Regions from separate parts of the Pseudomonas sp. 10S4 genome, predicted to be linked through region 2. Evidence: predicted binding sites of a transcription regulator. Region 2 holds the regulator's gene; each other region holds the start of a gene.
The links. The regulator FliA, encoded in region 2, starts transcription of late flagellar genes. The targets are predictions, from matches to a motif close to CTAAAGTTTNNNNNNNNNNNGCCGNTAA.
Positions count from the first base shown of each region.

Region 1 (7,118 bases), 1.3 Mb from region 2:
CCGACCGGGGCCGGAATCTGGATCGACATCGGCAAGCCTTCTGCCAGCCAGGCCGGAAGACCGCCGTCGACATAGTGGTATTTGCTGTGGCCAATGACATCCAGCAGCCAGATAAACCGGCCAGCCCAGCCGCCACCTTCGTCGTCATAAACGACGTAGACCGCATCAGGGTTGTGGCCCAGTTCGCCAAACAATGCTTCAAGGGAGGCGTGGGTCGGCAGCAAACCTGGCGCTGGCGCCTGACCGAGTTGCGTGCGTTTCGGATCGACAAAACGCGCACCGGGCAGGTGCCCTTCGGTGTAGCGGGCGCTGCTGGTCAGGTCCACCAGAATCAGATCGCGGGCGTCGAGACGCGGGAGCAAGTCGCTCGGCTCGATGACCAGCGGCAAGCCAGAGAAGTCAGACATGTGAGGTCTCCAGAGCACAAAGGGGAGGATTGTAGCGCAGCCTATTGGCCACGGGTGCTAAAGCTGTGGAGTGCCTTTTCAATGCACTGCGCGGTTTTGCCGAAGGCTTGCACGGTGATTTCCGAGAACGGCCCGCCGCCCTGATCCGCCACCACAATCATGATCACCCGGCCATTATTGACCAGTGAACGCAGCAACAGGTGTTCGCCGCCAAACTGTGAACGCAGGCCGGCAGGGAGCAGGGCCGAAAACTGGGCATTGTTGTCCGGCGTCAGGCGTACCTGGGCTTGCTGCGAGAGCAAGCGTTGCAGCACGTTGCTTTGGCTAACCGCAAAATTCAGCCCGGCGGCTTCTTTCGCCAGCCCGGCCGTTTGATGCACCCGCAGATTGGCGTGGGTGCGGTCGGCCATCAGGATCATCACCCGACGCATGCCGCAGGCCACCAGTGCATCCCGCGCCGAGGTGGTCAGGTGCATTGCATTGGTAAAACGGCTCGGCTCCACCAACAGTTCGGCACATTGTTTGCGCCACTTTGTCAGATCTTCGGTGGTCGGTGCCGGGGCCGGCAGCAAACCCGCGTGAATGTGATTCATGCCCCACGGCCACAGTAGCGAAACCGCCGGGTGCCAGAGGTCCGGCATGGCGTGATGTCGGGCGCTGTTGGCGGCCTGTTGGTGCAATTGCTGTTGCACTTCATCCATCGAGATTTGCAGGTAAAGGCTGGTCAGGAACTGCCAGCGTTCACTGTGCGGACTGTCCCAGGCCTGTTGCGCCGACAGCGCCAGACCGTTGGCCAACAGCACGGTGTTAGCCGGTTGGTTGAGCCAGCGGCGCAGGGTTGGATCGTCGTCGAGGCGGTTTTGCTGACGCAACGGATGATCGCTGTCCCGGGCGATGCGCAGGACTTTCACCAGTTCCCGTTGCTCGTTGAGCAGCAGGCGATAGCCCTGTTGCACCCAGATCGGCAGGCGCCAGATATCCACCAGCGCCAGACAGATCTCCAGCAGGCGCACGCCGAACAATTGCTTTTCGACTTTGCGAGCCGACTCACCTTTATGGATGACTCGCAGTTCCCATTCTTCGAGCAACTGTGGATGGGTCAGCGCCATCGGCCACAGCGGCGAGAGAAACAGCAGGCTGCCCCAATGAATGTCCTGCCACAGCCGCGCCAGGCGACTGGCGAAAAAACCGTTGGCCTGTTGGGTCGCGTGCTGGCTGATCAGTTGCAATTGGCGCAGGGCCACCGGGATCTCGGCCTGAGGTACGGCGGGCAGGCGAGCGAGCAACTCTTCGGCACGTTTCAAACCGAGGCGGCTGAGCGCCACTTCAAGGTTTTCCGCTGGCTCGCTCATGCTGCCGTGGGTGTGGCGGTTGGCTTCGCGAATCACGCTCAAGGCCAGGGCCGGGCTGTCCTGGATCCGCTCGGCGATGTCGCGCAATGAGCTGCGACTATCGCGAATGGCTTTGCAGACCCGGTCATGACTCTCTTGCGGAACCGGCAGGCGCACTCCATCGAGAAGCTTGACCCAGCCTTCAAGAGTGGTCGGTTTTGGGGTTGGAACGTTCGTTTCGTTAGCCATGGCTGGACGGGATCATCATTGGCGGTAAACACGCCCGGCGCGGGCTAAATTGGCTTTTCGCCTGAACTGGCTATAGTCTGGCGCAGTTTTGCCGATAAGTAGAAGAAGAGATTTTTTAACTTCCGAATATGACCTTGAACCCGACTCAGTAAGTACTCTCCTACCTATGGCTAAAATTATCGGCATCATCGTCGTATTCGCGAGCGTGCTCGGCGGATACGTGCTTTCCCACGGCAAGATTGCCGCCCTGATCCAGCCTTTCGAGGTGATGATTATCGGTGGTGCGGCCCTTGGCGCATTCCTGCAGGCCAACCCCGGTTACATGACCCTGCACGTGCTCAAGAAATCCTTGGGCATGTTCAGTTCGCGCTTCAGCCACACCTTCTACCTTGAAGTGCTGGGCCTGATCTACGAGATCCTCAACAAGAGCCGCCGCGAAGGCATGATGGCCATCGAAGGCGACATTGAAGATGCCTCTGCCAGCCCGATCTTCGCCAAGTACCCGGCGGTACTGAAAGACGAACGCATGACCGCGTTTATCTGCGACTACTTGCGCATCATGTCGTCCGGCAACATGGCTCCCCATGAGCTTGAAGGCCTGTTCGACATGGAGCTCTACAGCCTTAAAGAAGACCTGGAACACCCATCCCACGCGGTAAACGGCATTGCCGACGCCATGCCGGGTTTCGGTATCGTTGCGGCGGTACTCGGTATCGTGGTGACCATGGCTTCCCTGGGCGAAGGCGACCAGAAAGCCATCGGCATGCACGTTGGTGCGGCGCTGGTCGGTACCTTCTTCGGTATTCTCGCGGCTTACGGCTTCTTCGGCCCGCTGGCTCACTCCCTGGCTCACGACGCCAAGGAAGAACTGAACGTCTACGAAGCCATCAAGGCATCCTTGGTCGCTTCGGCTTCCGGCATGCCGCCATCGCTGGCGGTGGAGTTCGGTCGCAAGGTTCTGTACCCGGCGCACCGTCCTAGCTTTGCCGAGCTGGAACAAGCCGTTCGCGGTCGCTAAGCCATGGAAAATAATCAGCCGATTATCATCAAGCGCGTCAAGCGCATTGCTGGCGGGCATCACGGGGGCGCTTGGAAAATCGCCTTCGCTGACTTCGCGACGGCGATGATGGCGTTCTTCCTGGTGTTGTGGCTGCTGTCCACTGCCACGCCGGAACAGAAGATCGCCATTGCCGGTTACTTCAAAGACCCGGTCGGCTTCTCCGAAAGCGGCACGCCGTACATCATCGATTTGGGCGGCACACCGACCCTGGCGCCGGAGAACACCCTCAACCCTGAGGTGAAATCCCAGCCGCAGCCGGACAAGGTGACGGTCGATACCGACCAGGTCGAAGGCATGGCCGAACAGGTCGAGAAAGAACGCCTGGAATTGCTGCTGCAAGAACTGCAGAACAAGGTCGAAGAGAACCCGCAGTTGCAGAAGTTCAAGGACCAGATCCTGTTCGAGATCACCCCGAACGGCTTGCGCATCCAGATCATGGACGCGGATAACCGGCCGATGTTCGACTCAGGTTCGGCTCGTCTGAAACCGTACTTCGAAGACATCCTGCTGGCCATGGCCGATACCATCAAAGCGGTGCCGAACAAGATCAGCATCAGCGGTCACACCGACGCCAAGCCGTACTCCGGCACTGGTGATTTCGGTAACTGGGAATTGTCGGCCAACCGTGCCAACGCCGCTCGCCGTGCGCTGGTTGCCGGTAGCTATCCGGATTCGCAAGTTGCACGTGTCGTCGGTTATGCCTCGTCGGCGTTGTTCGACCGGGAGCACCCGTTCAACCCGGTCAACCGTCGTATCGACATCGTTGTACTGACGAAGAAGGCTCAGGCCGCGATCGAAGGTTCACAAGGTGCCGAACCAGCGCCGACACCAGGGCAGGGCGCTCCGGGTGAAGCACCGCCGGCACCGGCCACACCGGTCGATCCGAATGCTGTGCCTGCGGACAAGCAACCGGTACCGGCTCATGAACTTCGTGAGCGTTTGAACCTGTTTGAAGATCCGGCGCCGAAGCCGGGTGATCCGGCCAAACCGGCGGAACCGCCCAAGCAGTGACCCACAACAATCAAGCCGACAGAGATGTCGGCTTTTTTGTGCTGCTTTCATTTTCAGCGTGGGCACGGTCCCTGTAGGAGCGAGGCTTGCCCGCGAAGGCGGCTTGGTAGCCGACCTGTCTTTTGCAGATGTACATCGATCAATTGTGGGAGCGAGCTTGCTCGCGATGGCGGCCTTCGAGTCGATCTATTTTTGGATGGTGTACATATCCGTTTCTGCGGTAACGGCTGCCTAAGGTTCCGCCCTTACGGCGGGCTACTTGGAAAAGCGCCAAGTAACCAAGCGCTTTTGCCCCTTTCGTTCGGTGCCTCGCCCAGGCTCGGCATGCCCTCGCTCCGGTCCTGCTCCGTGGGCCCGCCGCCATCGGCCATCCATGGCCGGGGGCGGCTAACCCGGCATCCATGCCGGGTTGCCCACTGCGCAGAACCTCCACTCGGCCTCTCGAGGGGGCGAACACCGCAACAGCACCGCGAGGCGGCCTGATAGCCGACCTGATTGTCAGGTGGGTCGCGTTTTCCTGTTGGAAGCGGTTTGCTGGTGAGATTAGTAGTTGTAGGCGCGATCTGAAATTTCTTGCCGGGGCTGGACGCTGGAAAAAGCAGAGCCCTGAAACCAGAAAGCCGCGAGATGATCGCGGCTTTTTTGGAGCACTTAAACCCTGTGGGAGCGGGCTTGCTCGCGAAGGGGCCATCAGCTTCAACATCAATGTTGACTGACATACCGCTTTCGCGAGCAAGCCCGCCCCCACAGGTTTCGTGCCGGTCTAGTAACTAGTCTCCGGCAAACTCGCGATGATCGAGCGATAGCTATTCATCCGCTGCTGCTGCACACGCCCATCTTCCAACGCCTTGAGCAGCGCGCAACCCGGTTCGCGGTCGTGCTTGCAGTCGCGGAAGCGGCAGGTGCCGATCAAGTCGTTGAACTCGATGAAACCGGCTTCGACGTCGGCACGGCTGACGTGGCCGAGGCCGAATTCACGGATGCCCGGGGAGTCGATCAACTCACCGCCGCCGGGGAAGTGGAACAATCGCGCAGTGGTGGTGGTGTGAGTGCCTTGGCCGGACAGCTCGGACAACGGGCCGACGCGGGTTTCGACTTCCGGCAGCAGGCTGTTGACTAGCGACGACTTGCCGACGCCGGACTGGCCGACGAATACGCTGATGCGCCCGTCCAGTTGCTCCTGCAATTGCTCCATGCCGTTGCCGTGGTGGGCCGACACTTCCAGCACCGGGTAACCGAGCGTGCGGTAAACCGCCAGCAAGGCATTCAGCGCTGGGGCGTTCTGCTCGTCGATCAGGTCGAACTTGTTGAGCAGCAGCAGTGGACGAATCCCGGCGTGCTCAGCAGCGACCAGATAACGGTCGATCAGGTTGGCGTGGGGCTCAGGCAGCGGGGCGAAGACAATGACGATCATGTCGACGTTGGCCGCAACCGGCTTGAGCTGACCACGGCTGTCCGGGCGGCAGAGTTCGGTTTTACGCGGCAGTTGCGCCACGATCACCCCGATGCCCTGGTTGCCGGCACGCCAGACCACCTGATCGCCGGTCACCAGCGCCGGCAGGTTGGCACGCAAGTGACAGCGGAACACTTGGCCGGCCAGCTCACCGTCGAGCGCTTCGACTTCGACCTGCACACCGAAGTGCGCGATCACCAGGCCCGTCTGTTCCGGACCCAGGTCGCCGCCCTCAAGTGCCTCGACAGCCGAGGACTCGCGTTTGGCGGCGCGGGCAGCGCGTTCGCCCTGAATCTTTTCGATGCGCCAGTTTTGACGACGATTGAGTTGGCGTTTGGCCATGGGTGTTCCGTATCAAGAATGCAGCGATTAGGTAAAACGGCCGCGAGTTTAGCACGCCCGGCCGGTTGCCTAGGCTAAACTGCGCAGCATTGCCTAGGAGCCGACACATGCAAAACCCGCAGAATCTGATCTGGATCGACCTGGAAATGACCGGTCTGAACCCTGATACCGACGTTATCATCGAGATGGCGACCATTGTCACCGACAGTGATCTGAACACTTTGGCCGAAGGCCCGGTGATCGCCATCCACCACAGCGACGCGATCCTCGCCGGCATGGACGAGTGGAACACCCGTCAACACGGCGGCTCGGGCCTGACCCAACGGGTTCGCGATAGCCGCATCAGCTGGCCGAAGCCGAAGCCGAAACCATCGTCTTCCTGGAAAAATGGGTACCAAAGGGCAAGTCGCCGATCTGTGGCAACAGCATCTGCCAGGACCGTCGCTTCCTTTATACGCACATGAAATCTCTGGAAAGCTACTTCCACTACCGCAACCTCGACGTGTCGACGCTCAAAGAGCTGGCCGCACGCTGGGCGCCGGACGTGCGTGACAGCTTCAAAAAAGGCAGCACTCACTTGGCGCTGGACGATATCCGCGAATCGATTGCCGAGTTGCAGCACTACCGTAAGCATTTCATCAAGTTCTGATGTGGCGGCGTCTTGTGGCGAGGGGGCTTGCCCCCGTTCGGCTGCGAAGCAGTCGTAAACCTGTGCATGCGGTATGACTGACGGGATGCAGGGGAGCGCTTCGCACTCCAACGGGGGCAACCCCCTCGCCACAGGCTTTCTGATTGCCCTCTTTTGGTGCCGCCACGAAATGGCTAGACTGCGCGCCCTCCTGCCAGGACCGCCACCATGTTGCTGATGCTCTACCTGATCGCCATTACCGCCGAAGCCATGACCGGTGCCTTGTCTGCCGGCCGTCGCGGCATGGACTGGTTTGGCGTGGTGCTGATCGCATGCGTCACGGCGTTGGGCGGCGGTTCTGTGCGTGACGTGCTGCTCGGTCACTACCCGCTGACGTGGGTCAAACACCCGGAATACCTGGTGCTGACCTCGGTCGCGGCGATGTTCACCGTCTTCACCGCCCGCTGGATGCGTCACCTGCGCTCGCTGTTTCTGGTGCTCGACGCCGTGGGTTTGGTCGCGTTCACGCTGATCGGCTGCATGACGGCGCTGGAAATGGGCCACGGCATGCTGGTGGCGTCGGTCAGCGGCGTGATCACCGGGGTTTTCGGCGGCATCCTGCGGGACATCTTCTGCA
Region 1 covers NZ_CP133774.1:2,428,277-2,435,394, forward strand. Annotated here, with positions in the region: gene rhdA (thiosulfate sulfurtransferase) at 1-407, opposite strand, end outside; gene RHM58_RS11205 (HDOD domain-containing protein) at 449-1,987, opposite strand; gene motA (flagellar motor stator protein MotA) at 2,154-3,005, shown strand; gene motB (flagellar motor protein MotB) at 3,009-4,058, shown strand; gene rsgA (small ribosomal subunit biogenesis GTPase RsgA) at 4,822-5,853, opposite strand; partial or broken gene orn (oligoribonuclease) at 5,961-6,502, shown strand; gene RHM58_RS11230 (trimeric intracellular cation channel family protein) at 6,710-7,118, shown strand, end outside.
Region 1: a site for FliA is predicted at 2,058-2,085, ahead of motA (flagellar motor stator protein MotA). Genes of this name have one in related genera too.

Region 2 (7,118 bases):
GTGTTGGCTTACCAGGAAATTCCTGACAACAAGCAAGTGACCATCGTTGCGACAGTAGGGCCCAACGGCTGAGGTAGTGGTTTATGCAAGTTAAGCGTTTTTTCGCCGCCGATATGCGTCAGGCCATGAAACTGGTTCGTGATGAGCTGGGCGCTGATGCGGCCATTATTGGCAACCGCCGGATCGCCGGTGGTGTCGAGCTGACGGCAGCCCTGGATTACAAATTGTCGGCGCTGGCCCCGCGCGTTCCGAACATGGAACTCGAGGATGAGCTGCGCAAGACCCAGTCGCGCATCGTGACTGCCCAGGCCGAACTGAGCCTGCGCGGCGATGGCGAGACCGACGGTGACAAGACCACCAATCGCCAGTTGTTCGCCGGCTTGCCGTTGACCGCTGCCGAGCCATTGGTTGAGCCGACTTACGCCGCGCCGCGTCGTCAGGCACCGGCGCCTGCGCAAGCCTCCGGCGGCGTTGACCCACGGGCCTTCGATTCGATGCGTTTCGAGCTCAACAGCCTGCGCGAACTGATGGAAGTGCAACTCGGCTCCCTGGCCTGGAATCAGTTGCAAGGCAGCCGTCCGGCCCAGGCGAACCTGTGGCGTCGCCTGCAACGCATCGGCTTGTCCGGCCCGTTGTCGCGCGATCTGCTAGCGCTGATTACCGATATTGAAGAACCTCGTCAGGCCTGGCGCATGTTGCTGGCGCACCTGGCGCGGATGATCGCCACACCGGAAGTCGAGCCACTGGAAGAGGGCGGTGTGATTGCCATGGTCGGCCCTGCCGGCATGGGCAAGACCACCACGCTGGCCAAGCTCGCCGCCCGTTACGTGCTCAAGTACGGCGCGCAAAACATCGCGCTGGTGAGCATGGACAGCTACCGTATCGGTGCTCAGGAACAACTCAAGACATTGGGCCGGATTCTTAATGTGTCGGTGACCCACGTCGATCCGGGCCAGTCGCTGGTTCAGGCGCTGGACCCGCTGCTGCGTAAACGCGTGGTGCTGATCGATACTGCCGGCCTTCAGGCCAGCGATCCGGCATTGCGCATGCAGCTCGAAAGCCTGGCCGGTCGTGGCATCAAATCAAAAAATTATCTGGTCCTGGCAACCACCAGCCAAAAACAGGTTCTAACCGCCGCTTATCACAGTTACAAGCGTTGCGGGCTCGCTGGCTGCATCCTGACTAAACTGGATGAAACGGCGAGTCTGGGCGAGGTGTTGAGCCTGGCTATCAGTCATGAATTGCCGGTGGCTTACCTCACCGATGGTCCGCGTATCCCGGATGATTTGCATCTGCCGCGACGTCATCAGTTGGTCAGTCGCGCGGTCAGCGTGCAAATGCAGGAAGAACCCAGCGAAGAAGCCATGGCTGACATGTTCGCTGATATTTACCACAGCCCGACCAAGCAGGTTGGCTGAGGTACTAATGAACAGTTTTTGTACCTACATCGATGGTCTGCCATGCATTGTTCAGTTGATGAACGCGCAGCCAGTAATGTGGCCTCCGTCTATGCAAGACAAGGTAAAGAAATAACATGGGCAGCATGCATCCCGTACAGGTGATCGCGGTGACCGGCGGCAAAGGTGGCGTCGGGAAGACTAACGTGTCAGTGAACTTGTCCCTGGCTCTAGCTGAGCTCGGCCGGCGCGTCATGCTGCTGGATGCCGATCTGGGGCTGGCGAACGTCGACGTTCTGTTGGGACTGACGCCAAAACGTACCCTGGCCGACGTGATCGAAGGCCGCTGCGAGCTGCGCGACGTTCTGTTGCAAGGCCCGGGCGGTATTCGCATCGTCCCGGCCGCTTCCGGTACCCAGAGCATGGTTCATCTGAGCCCGGCCCAACATGCCGGCCTGATCCAGGCCTTCAGCGATATCGGCGACAACCTCGACGTACTCGTGATCGACACAGCTGCCGGTATTGGTGACTCGGTAGTCAGTTTTGTCCGCGCCGCCCAGGAAGTGTTGCTGGTGGTCTGCGATGAGCCGACCTCCATCACCGACGCCTACGCGCTGATCAAACTGCTGAATCGCGATTACGGCATGAACCGCTTCCGCGTCCTGGCCAATATGGCCCAGAGCCCGCAAGAAGGTCGCAACCTGTTCGCCAAGTTGACCAAGGTCACGGACCGCTTCCTCGACGTCGCCTTACAATACGTCGGCGCCGTGCCTTACGACGAAAGCGTGCGCAAGGCCGTGCAGAAGCAACGTGCCGTCTACGAAGCCTTCCCGCGCTCCAAGTGCGCCCTGGCGTTCAAGGCGATTGCACAGAAGGTCGACACCTGGCCACTGCCGGCCAACCCGCGCGGGCATCTGGAATTTTTCGTCGAGCGTCTCGTGCAACAGACCGCAGGACCCGTCCTATGACAGCCAGTGGCTACAACCTCTACAAGAAGTCGGCACGTGACTCGCAGTACGAGCTGATCGAGCGTTACGCGCCACTGGTTAAACGCATTGCTTACCACTTGCTGGCACGTTTGCCGGCCAGTGTTCAGGTGGAAGACCTGATCCAGGCCGGGATGATCGGCCTGCTTGAAGTATCGACCAAATACGACGCCAGCAAAGGCGCGAGTTTCGAGACGTACGCGGGCATTCGAATCCGCGGCGCGATGCTCGATGAAGTACGCAAAGGGGACTGGGCGCCACGTTCGGTCCACCGCAATACCCGCATGGTCAGCGACGCAATTCGCTCGATTGAAGCTAAAACCGGCCGTGACGCTAAAGATCACGAGGTTGCGGCCGAACTCCAATTGAGTCTCGACGATTATTACGGGATTTTGAACGACACCTTGGGCAGCCGCCTGTTCAGTTTCGACGACCTGTTGCAGGACGGCGAACACGAAGGGCTGCATGAGGACGGCGCCAGTGCTCATCTGGAGCCGTCACGCGATCTGGAAGATGAACGTTTCCAGGCTGCGTTGGCGGACGCGATTGCCAATTTGCCGGAGCGTGAGCGACTGGTGTTGGCGCTGTACTACGACGAAGAGCTGAACCTCAAGGAAATCGGTGAGGTCCTGGGGGTCAGCGAATCGCGTGTCAGCCAGTTACACAGCCAGTGCGCGGCCCGTTTGCGGGGGCGTTTGGGGGAGTGGCGAGCGCGCTGAAGGCAGTGTGGGGACACTGCGAACGAGGCTGGTGTGGTGTTGAACTGCAGCGGTCTCGATCTGTTGTGCTCCAGACAGTCATTTGAGTGCTTTGCCGGATTGATTGAAGTGGCGTGTCCAGGTGCTGGGCGCGTTTAAGACTGCTTGGAGGTCGAATTGGACAAGAACATGAAAATCCTCATCGTTGATGACTTCTCAACGATGCGGCGGATCATTAAAAACCTGTTGCGTGACCTTGGGTTCACCAACACGGTCGAGGCTGACGATGGCATCACTGCCATTCCGGTTCTCAACAGCGGCAGCATCGACTTTCTGGTAACGGACTGGAACATGCCTGGCATGACCGGTATCGATCTGCTGCGCCACGTGCGCGCCGATGAAAGACTCAAGCACCTGCCGGTGCTGATGGTGACTGCTGAAGCCAAGCGCGAGCAAATCATCGAAGCGGCCCAGGCCGGTGTAAACGGCTATGTGGTCAAACCCTTCACGGCCCAGGCGTTGAAAGACAAAATCGAGAAGATTTTCGAACGCATCGGTTGAGAAACTGCGCCACGGGGGAGCTATGGACCATAACGAATCTTCACAGGGCGACTTTGAGTCGACCCTGAAAAAACATGCCCGCGAACTGGTCGACAGCCTTGAAAAAGGCAAGTTTGGCGACGCTGTGCAACTGATCCATGAGCTCAATCAGACCCGTGACCGCGGCCTGTACCAGGAAGTGGGCAAGCTCACTCGTGAGCTGCATAGCGCGATCGTCAATTTTCAGATTGACCCGCACATGCCGCAAGCCGAGGAAGTTTCGCAGATCACGGACGCCACCGAGCGTCTGGGTTATGTGGTCAAGCTGACCGAGGCCGCAGCCAACCGCACCATGGACCTGGTGGAAAACGCCACGCCGCTGGTCAACGGCCTGAGCAATGAAGCCCAGGCGTTGAGCACCGACTGGGGACGGTTCATGCGTCGCGAAGTCGGGGCTGAAGAGTTCCGTGAGCTGGCGCGGCGGGTCGACGGTTTCCTGACACGCAGCAGCGAAGACAATCGCGTGGTGTCGAGCAACCTGAACGACATTCTGCTGGCTCAGGATTACCAGGACCTCACCGGTCAAGTGATCAAGCGCGTGACCCAATTGGTCACCGAAGTTGAAAGTAACCTGCTCAAGCTCGTGCTCATGGCCAGTCAGGTAGACCGCTTTGCGGGTATCGAACATGACCGTGAAGCGATGCTGGCTGAAAAAGATCCGCAAAAACATCTCTCTCAGGGTGAAGGTCCGCAGATTCATGCCGATAAAAGAGAAGATGTTGTGTCCGGTCAGGACGATGTGGACGATTTGTTATCCAGCCTAGGATTTTAGAGTTTTAGAATTTCAGGTTTTTTAGGTTTTTAGACCTTAGGAGCACCCCCTTAATGAGCTTCGGCGCCGATGAAGAGATCCTTCAGGATTTCCTGGTTGAGGCCGGCGAGATTCTAGAGCAGCTGTCCGAACAACTGGTTGAGCTGGAAAGCCGACCGGATGATGCGGACTTGCTCAATGCAATTTTTCGCGGTTTCCACACTGTAAAAGGGGGCGCCGGCTTCCTCCAGCTCAATGAGCTGGTGGAGTGCTGTCACATCGCCGAGAACGTGTTCGACATCCTGCGCAAGGGTGAACGACGCGTCGACTCGGAACTGATGGACGTGGTTCTCGAAGCGCTGGACGCAGTGAACGGCATGTTCACCGAAGTCCGCGAACGCAGTCCGATCACGGCTGCCACTCCAGAATTGCTTGCGGCACTGGCCCGTCTGGCCGAGCCGCAAAGCGCCGATGCAGCGGCTCCGGTTGCTGACGCGGTGGAAGAACCGGCCGCTGAAAGCGAGTCGGGCGACATTACCGATAACGAATTCGAACAACTGCTGGACTCGCTGAATGCCGTCAAGGCTCAGGCCGAGGCCCCGGCGGCTGCTCCTGCACCGGCCGCCGATGCATCGGCCAGCGACGAAATCACCGACGCCGAGTTCGAGTCGTTGCTCGATCAGCTGCATGGCAAAGGCCAGTTCGCGGTCGATGCCGTGGCCGCGCCTGCTGCCCCGGCTGCCCCGAAAGCGCCGGGCGACAGTTCGGACATCACCGACGACGAATTCGAAGCACTGCTCGATCAACTGCACGGCAAGGGCAACTTTGCTGTGGACGCGCTGGAATCGGCCATTGCCTCGGCACCGGCCCCGGCGGCGCCAACCGCTAAAGCGGCCGGCGGTGATCTGATTTCCGATCACGAGTTCGAATCGCTGCTCGACGAGTTACACGGTAAAGGCAAGTTCACCGAAGTCGGCACCGGGGCAGTGGTTTCCGCGCCAGTCGCCAAGGCGCCTGCCGCTGCCGCGAAACCTGCGGCTAAAGCCCCTGAGCCTAAAGCTGAAGCGCCGAAACCGGCGGCTGCGGCTGCTCCGGCACCTGCTCGCGCCGCACCGGCGGCACCGCCACCGGAAAAACCGGCCAGCGAAGCCGAGACCACCGTGCGGGTTGATACTGCGCGGCTGGACGAGATCATGAACATGGTCGGCGAATTGGTACTGGTGCGTAACCGCTTGGTTCGCCTGGGCGCCAACAGTGCCGACGAGGCCATGTCCAAAGCTGTGTCGAACCTCGACGTGGTGACGGCTGACCTGCAAACCGCGGTCATGAAGACCCGGATGCAACCGATCAAGAAAGTCTTCGGGCGCTTCCCGCGCCTGGTTCGAGACCTGGCTCGCCAGCTCAAGAAAGAGATCAACCTGGAACTGGTCGGCGAAGAAACCGACCTCGACAAGAACCTCGTCGAGGCCCTGGCCGACCCGCTGGTCCACTTGGTGCGCAACGCGGTCGACCACGGCATCGAGTCGCCGGAAGAGCGCGAAGCGTCGGGCAAGGCCCGCGGTGGCAAGGTGATCCTGGCCGCTGAACAGGAAGGCGACCACATCCTGCTGTCGATCTCCGATGACGGCAAAGGTATGGACCCGAACGTCCTGCGTGCCATCGCGGTAAAACGCGGTGTGATGGACAAGGACGCGGCCGATCGCTTGAGCGAAACCGAGTGCTACAACCTGATTTTCGCACCGGGCTTCTCGACCAAAACCGAGATCTCCGACGTGTCGGGTCGTGGCGTGGGCATGGACGTGGTGAAAACCAAGATTTCCCAGCTCAACGGTTCGATCAACATCTACTCGACCAAGGGCCTGGGCTCGAAGATCGTCATCAAGGTGCCGTTGACCCTGGCGATCATGCCGACGCTGATGGTCATGCTCGGCAACCAGGCGTTTGCGTTCCCGCTGGTGAACGTCAACGAGATCTTCCACCTCGACCTGTCGCGCACCAACGTGGTGGACGGCCAGGAAGTGGTGATCGTGCGGGACAAGGCCCTGCCCTTGTTCTACCTCAAACGCTGGCTGGTCAGCTCCGCCGCTCACGAAGAGCAGCGCGAGGGCCATGTGGTGATCCTGTCGGTGGGCACGCAGCGGATCGGCTTTGTCGTCGATCAACTGGTGGGCCAGGAAGAAGTGGTCATCAAGCCATTGGGCAAAATGCTTCAGGGAACCCCGGGCATGTCCGGCGCCACCATCACTGGTGACGGCCGCATCGCGCTGATTCTCGATGTCCCGAGCATGCTCAAGCGTTACGCCGCACGGCGTATTTGATTCTGGCGGGGCGGGGCGACTGAGCCTCGCTCCGTCTAATGGAGTGTTTATGGTAGTCAAAGTCCTGGTGGTGGACGATTCGGGGTTTTTCCGCCGCCGCGTCTCGGAAATTCTTTCAGCGGATTCGAACATCCAGGTTGTCGGTACGGCGACCAACGGAAAAGAGGCGATCGATCAGGCGCTGGCCCTCAAGCCAGACGTGATCACCATGGACTACGAGATGCCGATGATGGATGGCATCACGGCGGTGCGGCACATCATGCAGCGCTGTCCGACCCCGGTATTGATGTTCTCCTCGCTGACGCACGAAGGCGCCCGGGTCACCCTGGATGCGCTGGACGCTGGTGCGGTGGATTTCCTGCCGAAGA
Region 2 covers NZ_CP133774.1:3,733,313-3,740,430, forward strand. Annotated here, with positions in the region: gene flhA (flagellar biosynthesis protein FlhA) at 1-72, shown strand, start outside; gene flhF (flagellar biosynthesis protein FlhF) at 84-1,418, shown strand; gene fleN (flagellar synthesis regulator FleN) at 1,535-2,365, shown strand; gene fliA (RNA polymerase sigma factor FliA) at 2,362-3,102, shown strand; gene RHM58_RS17405 (chemotaxis response regulator CheY) at 3,271-3,642, shown strand; gene RHM58_RS17410 (protein phosphatase CheZ) at 3,665-4,453, shown strand; gene RHM58_RS17415 (chemotaxis protein CheA) at 4,507-6,750, shown strand; gene RHM58_RS17420 (protein-glutamate methylesterase/protein-glutamine glutaminase) at 6,800-7,118, shown strand, end outside.

Region 3 (7,118 bases), 3.0 Mb from region 2:
CAGGCTCGCTGGCCTTCGGCTCGATCACCGACTACCTGCGGCGCTTTGGCGTGCAGCCGATCATGGTGTGCGGCGCCGGGGTTTCGATCTTCATCGTATTTCAATCGCTGATGATCAGCGGACTGCCTGTATCGCCGCTGCTGATTGCTATGGGTTTCAGCTTCTTCGGTACCTCCACCACCATGAACTACGCGATCGTGGCTCAGTCGGTATCGCCTGAACTGGCCGGGCGGGTCAGTTCGTCGTTCAATCTGGTGGTGTTCGTGCTGGCGTTCGTCCTGCAGTGGTTGATGGGGGAAATTCTGAACCTGTGGCCGGCAACCGGGCAAGGGCACCCCGTGGAGGCTTATCAGTGGTCGCTGGGAGTGATGATTGCGTTGCAGATACCGGGGGTGTTGTTGTGGCTGAGTTTTAAACCGTGGGAACTGAAAACAGCGGCGGCGCGATAAAACCAAGACTGTCAGGTCGTTTTCGCTCAGCACCCGTCAGTTAACCAGCGGCAAAAACCTGTCAGCCGCGCTCCGTATGAGCTAGCAAGATATGTCTCTGAAGGGCGGCGGCGCCAGGAGGTGCCACCCCCTTCATACACGACCAGGCAACCAAGCTCGGAGAAAGTTGCTCGCGTGTAAATGAACCACACATTCCTCCAGACGATCGAGGGTAATAATCCCTCAATGATCTGAGGCTCCCAGGAAGAATCGAGCCAATTGCTTCCTAAGCCCCACCTCGCGCAGAGCCCTGAAAATCACGACAGCCTTTTTCTCTTGTGAAAGACTTTATTTATTAAGATCACATTTGAACGCTAAGCTTGGGCCTATGGATGACTCAGATTATTTACGCCTGCTGACCATCGCGGCCGAGCAAGCCAACGCGTTCCTGTCCAATGCCCGCAAATGGGAGCGTGAGCGTTGGGTCTGTCAACGCCTGCTGCAAGGCTTGAACATTCCCTATCGCGCGGACGAATTCGCCCCGGCCGGCGAGCCACCGGACGTGCTGTTTCGAGACGCCAGTTTCGAGGTGTTCTTCGTGCTCGACGAAGGCCGGCGCCTCAACGACGAATGGCGCGACGAACTGCAACGTCGGCGCAGCGCGTTTTCCCTGAGTTCGCTGGTGCGCCGCGAGGCCAAGCCCCGGCGCATTCCGGCCAATGAGTTCTTGCTGAGACTGGCGCCGACCTTGCGCAAAAAAGCCCACAACTACAAAGAACGCGGGATGGACTTGGGGGAGCTCGATATCATCGCCTTCGCCAGTCTCAAGCGCGAAGTGCTGGACCTGAACAGCCATTTCCCGCCACCCACCGAATACCTGCGCCAAGGCTGGCGCTCGTTATCGCTGGTCGGCCCGACGTTCGCCCGCGTGCTCTTTGCCCATCCGGATGCCCCGGATTTCCTGCGCAGCAACCTGGGACGCAGCATCGTCTTCGACGTCGGGATCAGCCTTTGAGCCCGTTGCAGGAATTGATTGCCGAAGTGCCGCAACAAGGTCGCGTGCGCTGGATCGGTGTGCGCCCGGAACCTCACGTGCCGATGATCGAACTGGATGCCGTGGAAGCGCGACTTGAGGCAGGTCTGACCGGTGATCGCGCCCGTCCCGGAGTACGCAATGCGCGGCAAGTGACGCTGATTCAGTGGGAACATCTGGCTGTGATCAGTTCGCTGATGGGACGCCCGGACGAAAAACCGGTGCTGCCTGATGAATTGCGGCGCAACCTCGCTATCAGCGGTATTAACCTGTTCAGCCTCAAGGGACGTCGCTTCAAAATCGGCCAGGCGATTTTCGAAACCACCGGCTGGTGCCAACCTTGCGCACGTCTTCAAAACAACCTCGGCCCCGGGACATTTCAGGCCGTTCGCGGCCATGGCGGAATCACCGCCCGAGTGATACAAAGTGGAATCATTCGACTGGACGATACGGTGAGTGTCGAGCCCATCCCGGACAGCGGCTATGCTCCGTTCAACGTTCGTTAAATCTGCCTGTAGCTTCTACACATTCAGCAACGTCTACTCCCCTGACGAGGCCTAATATGACCAGCCGCCTGAACCCCGACGACCAGAAGCATGTCGAAGAGTACCTGCACTTGTCCCAACACCAAGTCGAGCGCCGGCCTTTCAGGCCGTGGATGCTCCTGGTGGTGGTGCTGGCAGTGACCATTGGTTTGGGCCTGTTGAGCCGACTGATCAGTTACCTGACGCTATGAGCTGCCTCGCGCTCGCTCGGGTAATCGCACCGATTTCTTTTAGCCTTGCGAGATATCCCCATGACTCATCGTATTGTTATCGTTGGCGGCGGCGCCGGCGGTCTGGAGTTGGCTACCCGTCTGGGTAAGACTCTGGGCAAGCGCGGCACGGCCAGTGTGATGCTGGTCGACGCGAACCTGACCCACATATGGAAACCGCTGTTGCACGAAGTGGCGGCAGGGTCGCTGAACTCATCCGAAGACGAACTCAACTATGTTGCCCAAGCGAAATGGAACCACTTCGAGTTCCAGCTGGGGCGCATGAGCGGGCTTGATCGCGCACAGAAAAAATCCAGCTGGCCGCCACCTACGACGACGCCGGCGTGGAACTGGTGCCGGCCCGTGAACTGGGCTACGACTCGCTGGTGATTGCCGTCGGCAGTACCACCAACGATTTCGGCACCCAGGGCGCAGCGCAGCACTGCCTGTTCCTCGACACCCGCAAACAGGCCGAGCGTTTTCATCAGCAATTGCTCAACCATTACCTGCGCGCCCATGCCGGGCAAACCGATGTCGAGGAGCAAATCAGCGTGGCCATCGTTGGCGCCGGGGCCACTGGCGTCGAGCTGGCGGCAGAACTGCACAACGCCGCCCATGAATTGGCAGCCTACGGTCTGGACCGGATCAAACCGGAAAACATGCACATCACCCTGATCGAAGCCGGGCCACGGGTGCTGCCAGCCTTGCCGGAACGTATCGGCGGGCCTGTGCATAAAACCCTGGAGAAACTCGGGGTCAACGTCATGACCAATGCGGCCGTCAGTGAAGTCACCGCCGACAGCCTGATCACTGCCGATGGCAAAGTGATCAACGCCAGCCTGAAAGTCTGGGCCGCCGGGATTCGTGCACCGGGTTTCCTGAAGGACATCGATGGCCTGGAAACCAACCGCATCAACCAGCTGCAAGTGCTGCCGACCCTGCAAACCAGCCGCGACGAGAACATCTTCGCCTTCGGTGACTGCGCCGCTTGCCCGCAACCGGGCACCGACCGCAACGTACCGCCCCGGGCCCAGGCTGCGCATCAACAGGCGTCGTTGCTGGCCAAATCCCTGAAGCTGCGGATCGAAGGCAAAGCATTGCCGGAGTACAAGTACACCGATTACGGCTCGCTGATCTCGCTGTCGCGTTTTTCGGCTGTGGGTAACTTGATGGGCAACCTCACCGGCAGCGTGATGCTGGAAGGCTGGCTGGCGCGGATGTTTTACGTGTCGTTGTACCGGATGCATCAGATGGCGTTGTATGGCGCGTTTCGGACGGCGATGTTGATGCTCGGTAGCAAGATTGGGCGCGGGACTGAGCCGCGGCTGAAACTGCACTAATATTTTCGGCGCTGGTTAGGACCTCTTCGCGGGCAAGCCTCGCTCCTACATTGGATCTGCGTCGCGCACAAAATGTGCGACCAACAAAGATCAATTGTGGGAGCGTGGCTTGCCCGCGATGCATTCACCTCGGTTTAACCTGCCTTTCGTTTACACCCGAAAGCGTTGCACCATGCCTTGCAGTGCATTGGCCAGTTTGGACAGTTCATGGCTGGAGGCGCTGGTCTGATCGGCGCCAGCGGCAGAGCGCACCGACAGGTCACGGATATTCACCAGGTTGCGATCAACTTCCCGCGCGACTTGCGCTTGCTCTTCGGCCGCACTGGCGATCACCAGGTTTCGTTCGTGAATCTCGTGCACCGAGGTAGTGATAGTCTGCAAGGCCTCGCCGGCACGCTCGGCCAACACCAACGTGCTGGCTGCCCGAGAAGCGCTGGCTTGCATGGAGTCGAGCGCCAGGCTCGACCCGCTGCGCATGCCCTGAACCATTTGCTCGATCTCCTGGGTCGACTGCTGCGTGCGATGCGCCAGTGCCCGCACTTCATCTGCGACCACCGCAAAACCGCGACCACTCTCCCCCGCGCGCGCTGCTTCAATCGCAGCGTTGAGCGCCAACAGGTTGGTTTGCTCAGCGATGGCCCGAATCACGTCCAGCACCTTGCCGATGTCCTGGGACTGATTGGCCAACGACTGCACCAGTTCGCCGGTGTGTTGTACATCGCTGGCGAGGGCGCTGATGGCGCTGGCGGTTTCGCTGACTCGCTCCTGGCCCAGATGCGCCGACTCGCTGGACTGGCGTGTGGCGTCAGACGTCGACACCGCATTGCGCGCGACTTCCTCCACGGCAGTGGTCATCTCATTGACTGCGGTGGCAGCCTGCTCGATCTCGTTGTTCTGCTGTTGCAGGCCTTGGGTGCTGTCGAGAGTCACTGCGTTCAATTCATCGGCCGCCGTGGCCAGTTGGGTGGCCGAACCGCTGATGCCTTGCAGGGTTTCGCGCAGGTTCTGCTGCATGGTCGCCAGCGCCTTGAGCAAGCGGCTGACTTCATCGTTGCCATGGGTCTGGATCGGGTTGGTGAGATCGCCTCGGGCCACGTTTTCTGCGGCATTCAAGGCTTCGTTCAGGGGGCGCACGATGCTGCGAGTCAGCAACATCGCCAAACCGACGGTGGCCAGCGCCGCCAGGGCGATGAACAGGCTGACGATCGTCCGCGATGTTTCGTAGTGCGCTGCAGAATTCTGGCTTTCGGCGGCGACTTGTTTAGCGAACAGATCTGCCAAGTCATTGAGCTGTTTGCCGGAACCATCGACCACGGTCTTCATGTCCACCAGCAGCAGCTTGGTCAACTCATCGTGACGACCTTGTTCGGCCAAGGTGAACGACTGGGCGATGCCCGAGCGGTATGCGGCGAAGGTGCTTTTGAATTGGTCATACAACTGCTTGCCTTCAGCGGTGTTGACCAATTTGTCATAGGCGGCAATCTTGTCGCTCAGCTCCTTGTCCCGGGTGTCCATCTGGCTGCGGTATTGCGCGATGTTCTTCGGATCCTGGTCCAGGGCCATGCGCAGGGAAATGGTGCGAATGCGCAGCATGATCTCGCGAATCTCGTCGCCGCCACGGATGCTCGGCAGCCACTGGCTTTCCACCGCCACCTCGCTGTCACGAATGCTCGACATCTGCCCCAGTGCAAATACCCCGAGCAATGCCACCAGCACCGCAATCAAGGCAAAACCCAGCGCTGCACGAGGGGCAATATTCAGCTGACGAAGAAACATAACGAGCGCCTTTTCTTTTTATGGGCGGGAGGGAAGCGCTGTTTGCGCTCCGATGGCTCGTTATCGGCAAGTTGTACGACGACTTGAAGCGTATTCACTTTTTCAAAGACAAAAAAATCCCCGTATCTTTCGATACGAGGATTTTTAATATGGTCGGGGTAAGGGGATTCGAACTCCTGACATCCTGCTCCCAAAGCAGGCGCGCTACCGGACTGCGCTATACCCCGGTAAAAAAAGGCGACCTCTCAGTCGCCTTCTTCTTCGATCAGCGCTTTTGGCCTCTGATCTTAAGATCTGATCCCAGCGTTAACTGGTTTCAAAAATGGTGGGTCGTGTGGGATTCGAACCGACGACCCAATTGGATTAAAAGTCCAACTGCTCTACCAACTGAGCTAACGACCCAAAAATGGTCGGGGTAAGGGGATTCGAACTCCTGACATCCTGCTCCCAAAGCAGGCGCGCTACCGGACTGCGCTATACCCCGGTTTGAAATTGGCTCCGTGACCAGGACTCGAACCTGGGACCCAATGATTAACAGTCATTTGCTCTACCGACTGAGCTATCACGGAACTACATATTTCAATTTACAACGGTGAAGCTTGCTGCATCTCTTCGACCCGTTCGCATCGCTGCGTTCGTGTGTCTGAGGCGCGCTATTCTACAATCTTAAGCACCTCTGTCAACCCCCTAAATTGCATTCAAGTTAATGATTTGCAACTTATTTCAGATTTCTGCTTGGGGAGCAGAAACCCTTCCGGGTGACTTACTGCGGGGCGCACTTTACAAGCCTTTTCCTTAGAGTTCAACAGCCTGGCGAAAAAAAGGCCTCGCAATGCGAGGCCTTCTTTATTTCACTGGCATTACGGCTCAGGAGAAAACGATTTCGTCGTTTTCTACAATGCCGACAGCCGTCTCGCCCGGCAGGAAACGACGGACAGAATCAACTGCGCCAACGGGTTCTCGATCCAGCGCTGGATCGCTCGTTTGAGCGGCCGTGCGCCATAGACCGGGTCGTAACCCACTGCGATCAACTTATCCATCGCCTCAGGGCTGAGCTCCAGTTTCAGCTCACGCTCGGTCAGGCGACTGCGCAGACGACCCAACTGGATCTCGGTGATGCCCGCAATCTGATCCCGCGCCAACGGTTCAAAGATCACCACTTCGTCGACTCGGTTGATGAACTCCGGCCGGAAGTGCGTGGAAATCGCATCCATCACTGCCGCGCGCTGGGCTTCACGATCACCGACCAACTCCTGGATCTGTACCGAGCCCAGGTTTGAGGTCATGACGATCACGGTGTTTTTGAAATCCACCGTGCGGCCATGGCTATCCGTCAGTCGGCCGTCTTCCAGCACTTGCAGCAAGATGTTGAAGACGTCCGGGTGGGCCTTCTCGACCTCGTCCAGGAGGATTACCGAGTAACGGCTTGCGACGCACCGCCTCAGTCAGGTAACCGCCCTCTTCGATAGCCTACGTAGCCTGGGTGGCGCACCGAATCAGTCGAGCCACGGAATGTTTCTCGCATGAACTCGGACATATCGATGCGAATCATCGCCTCTTCAGTCATCAAAGAGGAATTCGGCCAGCGCCTTACACAGCTCGGTCTTACCGACCCCGGTCGGGCCGAGGAACATGAACGAACCACTCGGGCGATTCGGGTCGGACAACCCGGCACGGGAACGCCGCACCGCATTGGAGACCGCGATCACCGCTTCGTCCTGGCCGATCACACGTTGGTGCAACAGGCTTTCCATCTTCATCAGCTTGTCGCGCTCGCCTTCGAGCAT
Region 3 covers NZ_CP133774.1:766,210-773,327, forward strand. Annotated here, with positions in the region: gene RHM58_RS03585 (MFS transporter) at 1-449, shown strand, start outside; gene RHM58_RS03590 (DUF1780 domain-containing protein) at 817-1,443, shown strand; gene RHM58_RS03595 (MOSC domain-containing protein) at 1,440-1,967, shown strand; gene RHM58_RS03600 (DUF3094 domain-containing protein) at 2,024-2,197, shown strand; partial or broken gene RHM58_RS03605 (NAD(P)/FAD-dependent oxidoreductase) at 2,258-3,555, shown strand; gene RHM58_RS03610 (methyl-accepting chemotaxis protein) at 3,706-5,331, opposite strand; tRNA gene RHM58_RS03615 (tRNA-Pro) at 5,482-5,558, opposite strand; tRNA gene RHM58_RS03620 (tRNA-Lys) at 5,655-5,733, opposite strand; tRNA gene RHM58_RS03625 (tRNA-Pro) at 5,739-5,815, opposite strand; tRNA gene RHM58_RS03630 (tRNA-Asn) at 5,825-5,900, opposite strand; partial or broken gene clpB (ATP-dependent chaperone ClpB) at 6,199-7,118, opposite strand, start outside.
Region 3: a site for FliA is predicted at 5,392-5,419, ahead of RHM58_RS03610 (methyl-accepting chemotaxis protein). Genes of this name have one in related genera too.

Region 4 (7,118 bases), 2.2 Mb from region 2:
CTGCAAGTGGTCGCGCGGCTGAAAAGCCAGCTTGAGGCCGGCGATCAATTGGCCCGGCTGGGCAGCGATGAGTTCGCCCTGCTGATCGACACCCGCCGCGCGCCGCAACGCGCCGAATGGATGGCCGAACGCATTACCGAAGCGTTGTCCGAGCCTTATTGGGTCGACGGCGAGAGCCTGTTGATCGGCTCCAGCCTCGGGATTGCCCATGCCCGGGCCCAGGCCGGCGCCGACCCGCTGATGTGGCACGCGCACATCGCCATGCAGCAGGCCAAGAGCACTCAGGGCTGCACCTTTCACATCTTCAACGAACGCATCAACCGCAATGCCCGCAGCATGGCCGATCTCGAAAGCGAGCTGCGCCGGGCCTTGCGTCGCGATGAGCTGGAACTGCATTACCAGCCGCGCCTGAACCTTGAAGACGGCCAGATCGTCGGCCTCGAAGCGTTGGTGCGCTGGCGTCATGGCGAACGGGGCTTGCTGCCGCCGAGCGAGTTCGTGCCGCTGGCCGAGCAGAGTGGTTTGATCGTGCCGTTGGGTTACTGGGTGATTTCCCGGGCCCTGCGCGACATGCAGGCGTTGCGCGAACGTGGTTTGCCGGCGCTGCACATGGCGATCAACCTGTCGTTCCGGCAGTTTCAGGACAGCCAATTGTTGTCGACCCTCAGTCGCTTGATCATCGAGCGTGGCGTTGAGGCGCAATGGCTGGAGTTCGAACTGACTGAAACCGCGGTGATGCGCCGTAGCGATCTGGTCAAGCAGACCATGGATGCCCTCGGCCGACTCGGCGTGCGTTTCTCTCTCGACGACTTCGGCACTGGTTTCTCATCGTTCGTGCACCTCAACAGCCTGCCGATCACCTTGCTCAAGGTCGACAAGAGCTTCGTCGGTGGTATGGAGGAGCGCGAAGAGAACCGCAAACTGGTGCACGCGATGATCAACCTGGCGCACAACCTCAATTTGGAAGTGGTCGCCGAAGGCGTGGAAACCCCGGAGCAGTTGGACTTGTTGCGCGGCTTTGGCTGCGATCAGGTGCAGGGTTACCTGATCAGCAAGCCTTTGCCGTTGGCGGAGTTGGTTGAGTATTTGACCTTTGGCAGCAGCCAGCAGCCCGCCCTCGAAATCGTGAGTTAAACGCGAAATCTGTGGGACGGGCTCTTGTGGCGAGGGAGCTTGCTCCCGCTTGGGCGCGTAGCGGCCACAAAATCTTTGCGACTGCTGCGCAGTCGAGCGGGAGCAAGCTCCCTCGCCACACATGCCTCGCTCCTACAGGGATCTCAGTCAGGCTGGGCGACTTGGAAGCTTGCCCCTGACGCAGGCTCGCGCCGAATCATCCGCTTCATCTTCCACTCAAACGCCAGCGTCAAACTCACCGCCGCGCACGCCAGTCCCAGCGCCAACCCCCACCAGACGCCCGTTGGGCCCCAGTTCAGATTGAAGGCCATCATCCACGCGGCCGGCGCGCCAATCAGCCAATAGCAACCGAGCCCGACCAAAAACGTGGTCTTGGCATCCTTGAGCCCGCGAATGCAGCCCATGGCGATGGTTTGCGTGCCGTCGAACAGCTCAAACCACGCTGCCACCGCCAACAGGCTCACAGCCAGGTCGATGACCGGGCGAAAGGCCGGGTCGTTGTGGTCGAGGAACAAGCCAATCAACTGATTCGGCAGCAGCCAGAAGACCATGGCGAAGGCGAGCATCGAAGCGCCGCCAAAGGCGATCCCGACCCGACCGGCCAGCCGCGCATCGAGCAGTTGCCCGGCGCCGTAGTGCTGGCCGATGCGCATGGTGATCGCATACGAAAGCCCCGCCGGCACCATGAACGCCACCGAGACAATCTGCAGCGCGATTTGGTGCGCCGCCAATTGCGTGCTGCCCATGGTGCCCATGCACAGCGCCGCGAAGGCAAACAACCCGACTTCCACCGCGTAGGTGCCACCAATTGGCAGGCCCAGGCGCCACAGTTCTTTCAGGTACTGACGGTTCGGCCGTGACAGACCCTGGCGCAATGGGTAAGCGTCATACGCCGGGTGCCGACGAATATGCAGCGCCAGCGCCACGGCCATCAGGTTGGCAACAATCGCGGTCACCAGGCCGATGCCCACCAGACCCATTTTCGGCAAGCCGAACATCCCGGTGATCAGCGCATAGTTGAGCAGGAAGTTGGCCACGGTGCCGCAGAGGCTGATGACCATCACCGGTGTCGCCCGGCCGATGGCGCTGGTGAAGCCGCGCAGGGCCATGAAACTCAGGTAGCCGGGCAGGGCGAACGGCAGGAACGTCAGGAACAGCCCGGCGGAGTGGACGTTGGTTTCGGTCTGGCCAAAAAGCAGCAACACCGGTTTTAGGTTCCACAGCAGCAACCCCGCCACCAGCGCCATCAACCACGCCAGCCAAAGCCCGGCTTGCGTCAGTCGCGCCGCGCCAACGATATCGCCGGCGCCCTGACGGATTGCCACCAGGGTGCCGACTGCGGCGATCACGCCGATGCAGAAAATCGACACGAACGAGTAAGTCGCCGCGCCCAGCCCACCGCCGGCCAACGCCTCGGGACTCAGGCGCGCCATCATCAAGGTGTCGGTGAGGACCATCAGCATGTGCGCCAACTGCGAGGCAATCAACGGCCCCGCCAGCCGCAGGATGGCCCAGAGTTCGATACGTGCTGGATGCTGCATGGTCATCACGCTCCCTTATGAGATGAACTGGAAAGGCACGATTCTCGGCGCTCTGCGGGGTTTGCACAAAGGGATAAAAAGGATGGGTGGCATGATTAAAACTCATCCTGCGGCGTTTCTGATAAGTTTGCCGAATCCCGCTATAGGAGCTTTCTCCATGTCACGTCGTCTTCCTCCCTTGTATGCCCTGCGCGCATTCGAAGCGGCGGCGCGGCACAGTTCGTTTACCCGCGCGGCCGAAGAACTGTCGATCACCCAAAGCGCGGTCAGTCGGCATATTCGTACGCTGGAAGAGCATTTCGCCTGTCGGCTGTTTCACCGCAGCGGGTGTAACTTGCAACTAACCGAGTCGGCGCGGTTGATCCTGCCGGGCATCCGCGAAGGCTTCACGGCCCTGGAGCGCGCCTGCAACACCTTGCGCGCCGAAGACGACATCCTGCGTATGAAGGCTCCGTCGACCCTCACCATGCGTTGGTTGCTGGCGCGGCTCAGTCGCTTTCGCCACTTGCAACCGGGTAATGAAGTGCAGTTGACCAGCGCCTGGATGGACATCGACTCCGTGGACTTCAACCACGAACCGTTCGACTGCGCGGTCATCCTCAGCAATGGGAATTTTCCTCCGGACTGGGAGGCGACGTTCCTGTTTCCCGAAGAGCTGATTCCGGTGGGCGCGCCGAATCTTCTGAAGGATCAGCCGTGGGACGTCGCGCGGCTGGCCAGCGCCGAGCTGCTGCACCCGACGCCGGACCGTCGCGACTGGCGCAGTTGGCTGGAGCGCATGGGGCTGTCGGATCAGGTCTCGCTCAAGGGCGGGCAGGTGTTCGACACGCTGGAATTGGGCATGATCGCGGCCGCCCGAGGTTACGGCGTGTCGATGGGGGATTTGCTGATGGTGGCCGAGGACGTGGCGCAGGGGCGTCTGAGTTTGCCGTGGCCGACCGCCGTCGCCAGCGGTGAGAATTATTACCTGGTCTGGCCGAAAACCCGCCCCGGTGGCGAACGTTTGCGCCGGCTCAGCGATTTTCTGCAAGGGGAAGTCCGGGCCATGGAGTTGCCGGACGTCGAACGCTTGAGCTAAATCGATGTAGCTGCCCGTGGCCATAACCGGGTTAATTACTCAAGTATTCAGCGTTGCCGCCGAAAATCTGCTTGTGGAACCTTCGTGCCGGTTTCGCGTTTTTCCCATTATTAGAAATTTTGCTGAGCGTAGAGCCGGATCAAGGAGGATCCGGTCGCTCGGCCAGGAGCTGTCATGTCTCATCCCCGTGCCCGGATCGCCTCACAGCTTGGTCTCGCGCTAGCCGTGATTCTGGCGATTGTCATCAGCGGTAGCACCGTGTTCGCACTGCGCTCGCTGAACACCGCCAACCTCGCCACCCGCGAAGAACACCTGGCCAGTGAGGCCCGGTTGCTGGCGGATCAGCTGAGTACGTTCCACGGCACGTTGCGTGAAAGCACTCAGCGCCTGAGCGGTCTGTTCGAGAAGCGCTTCAGCGCGGGCCTCACCGTGCACGCGGATGAGCCGGTGACCGTCGCGGGCGTGCAGACCCCGGGCTTGCACCTGGGCAGCGAAGTGTTGAACAACAACTTCAAGGAAGTCGACGAGTTCAAGCAAATGACCGCCGGCGTGGCGACGTTGTTCGTGCGCAGCGGCGAGGATTTCATTCGGGTCAGCACGTCCCTGAGCAAACAGGACGGTAGCCGGGCCATCGGCACGTTGCTGGACCACGCTCACCCGGCCTATGCACGCTTGATGGCGGGGCAGAGTTATGTCGGTCGCGCCTTGTTGTTCGACCGCTCCTACATGACTCAGTACACCCCCGTACGCGACAGCAGCGGTAAGGTGATTGCCGTGCTGTTCGTAGGATTCGATTACACCGACGCGCAGAACGCGCAGTTCGAGAACCTTAAACGCTTCCGTATCGGCCAGACCGGCTCCCTGGCACTGCTCGACGAACAGAATAAATGGCTAGTGCCAATCGCCGGCGTACAAGCGCTGGATCAAGCCGTGCCGGCCATCGTTGCGCTGGCGAAGAAGCCGGGCAAGGGCGAGTTCTGGAGCGACAAATCGAAAGAATTCTACAGCCTCGCCGTGCCCTTCGAAGGCGGACCATGGTCGGTGGTGGCAAGCATGCCGCAAGACGAAATCAGCGCCGTGACCTGGAACGTCGGCATTAAACTGGCGATTGGCAGCCTGCTGGCGATGTTGATTGCGGTGGGTTCGGCAGTCTGGTTGCTGCGCAGCAAACTGGCGCCGTTGGGGGATCTGGTGCGTCAGGCTGAAGCCTTGGGTGCCGGTGATTTGAGCGTGCGCCTGAACGTGTCGAGCAATGACGAAATTGGTCAGTTGGCCCGGGCTTTCAACCAGATGAGCCAAGCGCTGTCGACCATGGTCGAGCACATCCGCAAGGCGTCGGAAGAGGTCAACAGTCGTGCCCAGGCCTTGTCCGGTCTGTCCGGCGGCGCGTATGAAGGGATGGAGCAGCAGTCCGGCGAGATCACCAGCATGGCCGGCGCCGTGGAAGAGTTCAGCGCCACGTCCCTGGACATTGCCGACAACATGGGCAGCACCCAGCGTCTGGCCCAGGAAAACGCACAGCAAACCCAGATCGGTCGTACATCCATGGAGGAAGCGTCCGCTTCTCTGGAGCAAATCGCTGGTGCCTTGAACAGCACCGCGACGGTGATCAACACCCTCGGCCAGCGCTCCCAGGAAATCGGCGGCATTGTCGGCGTGATTACCGCAATTGCCGATCAGACCAACCTGCTGGCGCTGAACGCCGCGATCGAAGCCGCCCGTGCGGGCGAGCAGGGCCGTGGGTTTGCGGTGGTGGCGGATGAGGTCCGTAACCTGGCGTCGCGCACCCGCGAAGCGACGGACGAAATCTCCGGCATGATCCAAAGCATTCAGCAGGAAACCGGTAATGCCATCAGCACCATGGAGCAGGGCAACGTGCTGATGCAGGAAGGTTTGTCGCGCAACGCCAACGTCGCATCGGCACTGGCGCGGATTGATGAGCAGAGCCGTTCGGCGGGGCAGCAGTTTGCCGCGATCACCACTGCAACCCAGGAACAGAGCAGCACCGCAACCTTACTCAGCAGCAACCTGCAAAGCATTGCGCTGGCCAACAGCGAGCAGCGCGAAGTGGTGTCCAACCTGGCGATTACCGCCAAAGAGCTGGAGTCTCTGGCGGCGGACTTGCGACATGAGGTTGACCGGTTTCGTTGAGGCGACGCTGAAATAGCTTTCGCGAGCAAGCCCGCTCCCACATTGGATCTTTGGTGTTCACAGAGGCCGTGTACACCGCCGAACTAATGTGGGAGCGGGCTTGCTCGCGAAGGGATCACCTACATTTCCGTTTTAACCTCCCCTTTCGCATCAACCCGCTCCCAGCCCCTAGGCAGCAATTCTTCTCATGTCTCCATATTTAAGCTTGATGAATCGTTTCAGCAAGACTATAAAAATGGCACAACTCCAAGAAAGGCTCCTTCCATGACCCCGCTCAAACTCCTCGTTGCCCTCAGCGCGCTCTCCACTGCCTCCCACGCCATGGCCTGGGATTACGTCCTGCTCGACACGGACAAAGCCGCCCAGAACTGGCAAATCACCAGCCAACAACTGGGCGTAAAAACCGACAAACCCTTCTCCGTGACCCTGCGCACCCTGCACGGCGGTCGGCAGGAGGGCGTCAGCATCGTCGACATCGATAACGGCACGCTGAAACTTTCGGTGGTGCCGACCCGTGGGATGAACGTCCTGCAAGCGTCTGTCGGCAATGTGCGGATGGGCTGGGATTCGCCGGTCAAGGACGTGGTCAATCCGTCCTTTATCGAACTCAATGGTCGCGGCGGCTTGGGTTGGCTGGAAGGCTTCAACGAACTCGTCGCCCGCTGCGGCTACGAATGGGTCGGCCATCCCGGCCTCGACAACGGCGAGCTGCTGACCCTCCACGGCCGCGCCGCCAACATCCCGGCCAGCAAAGTCACCCTGCATATCGACGAAAAACCGCCGTACACCATCAGCCTGCGCGGCGAGCTGAAGGAGCAGGCGTTCAAGAAAGTCGACTTCTCGGTGCAGACCGAACTGGTCACCGAACCGGGCAGCGTGGCGTTTGCTCTCAACGATACGTTGACCAACAACGGCGACTATCCGAAGGAATACCAGGCGCTGTACCACAGCAACTTCAGCACGCCATTCCTGGAACAGGGCGCCCGTTTTACTGCGCCGGTGAAGCAGGTTTCGCCATTCAACGACAAGGCCAAAGCGGAACTGTCGGACTGGCAGACCTACCGTGCGCCGACCAAGGATTACGACGAGACGGTTTACAACGTCGTGCCGTACGGCGATGCCAAGGGCGACACGCTGACCGTGTTGCATAACAAGGCTGGCAGCCTCGGGGTTTCCGTCGGCTTCAATACTCAGCAGTTGCCAGTGTTCTCGTT
Region 4 covers NZ_CP133774.1:1,518,887-1,526,004, reverse strand. Annotated here, with positions in the region: gene RHM58_RS07190 (putative bifunctional diguanylate cyclase/phosphodiesterase) at 1-1,134, shown strand, start outside; gene RHM58_RS07185 (NorM family multidrug efflux MATE transporter) at 1,278-2,675, opposite strand; gene RHM58_RS07180 (LysR substrate-binding domain-containing protein) at 2,833-3,753, shown strand; gene RHM58_RS07175 (methyl-accepting chemotaxis protein) at 3,928-5,904, shown strand; gene RHM58_RS07170 (aldose 1-epimerase family protein) at 6,169-7,118, shown strand, end outside.
Region 4: a site for FliA is predicted at 3,792-3,819, ahead of RHM58_RS07175 (methyl-accepting chemotaxis protein). Genes of this name have one in related genera too.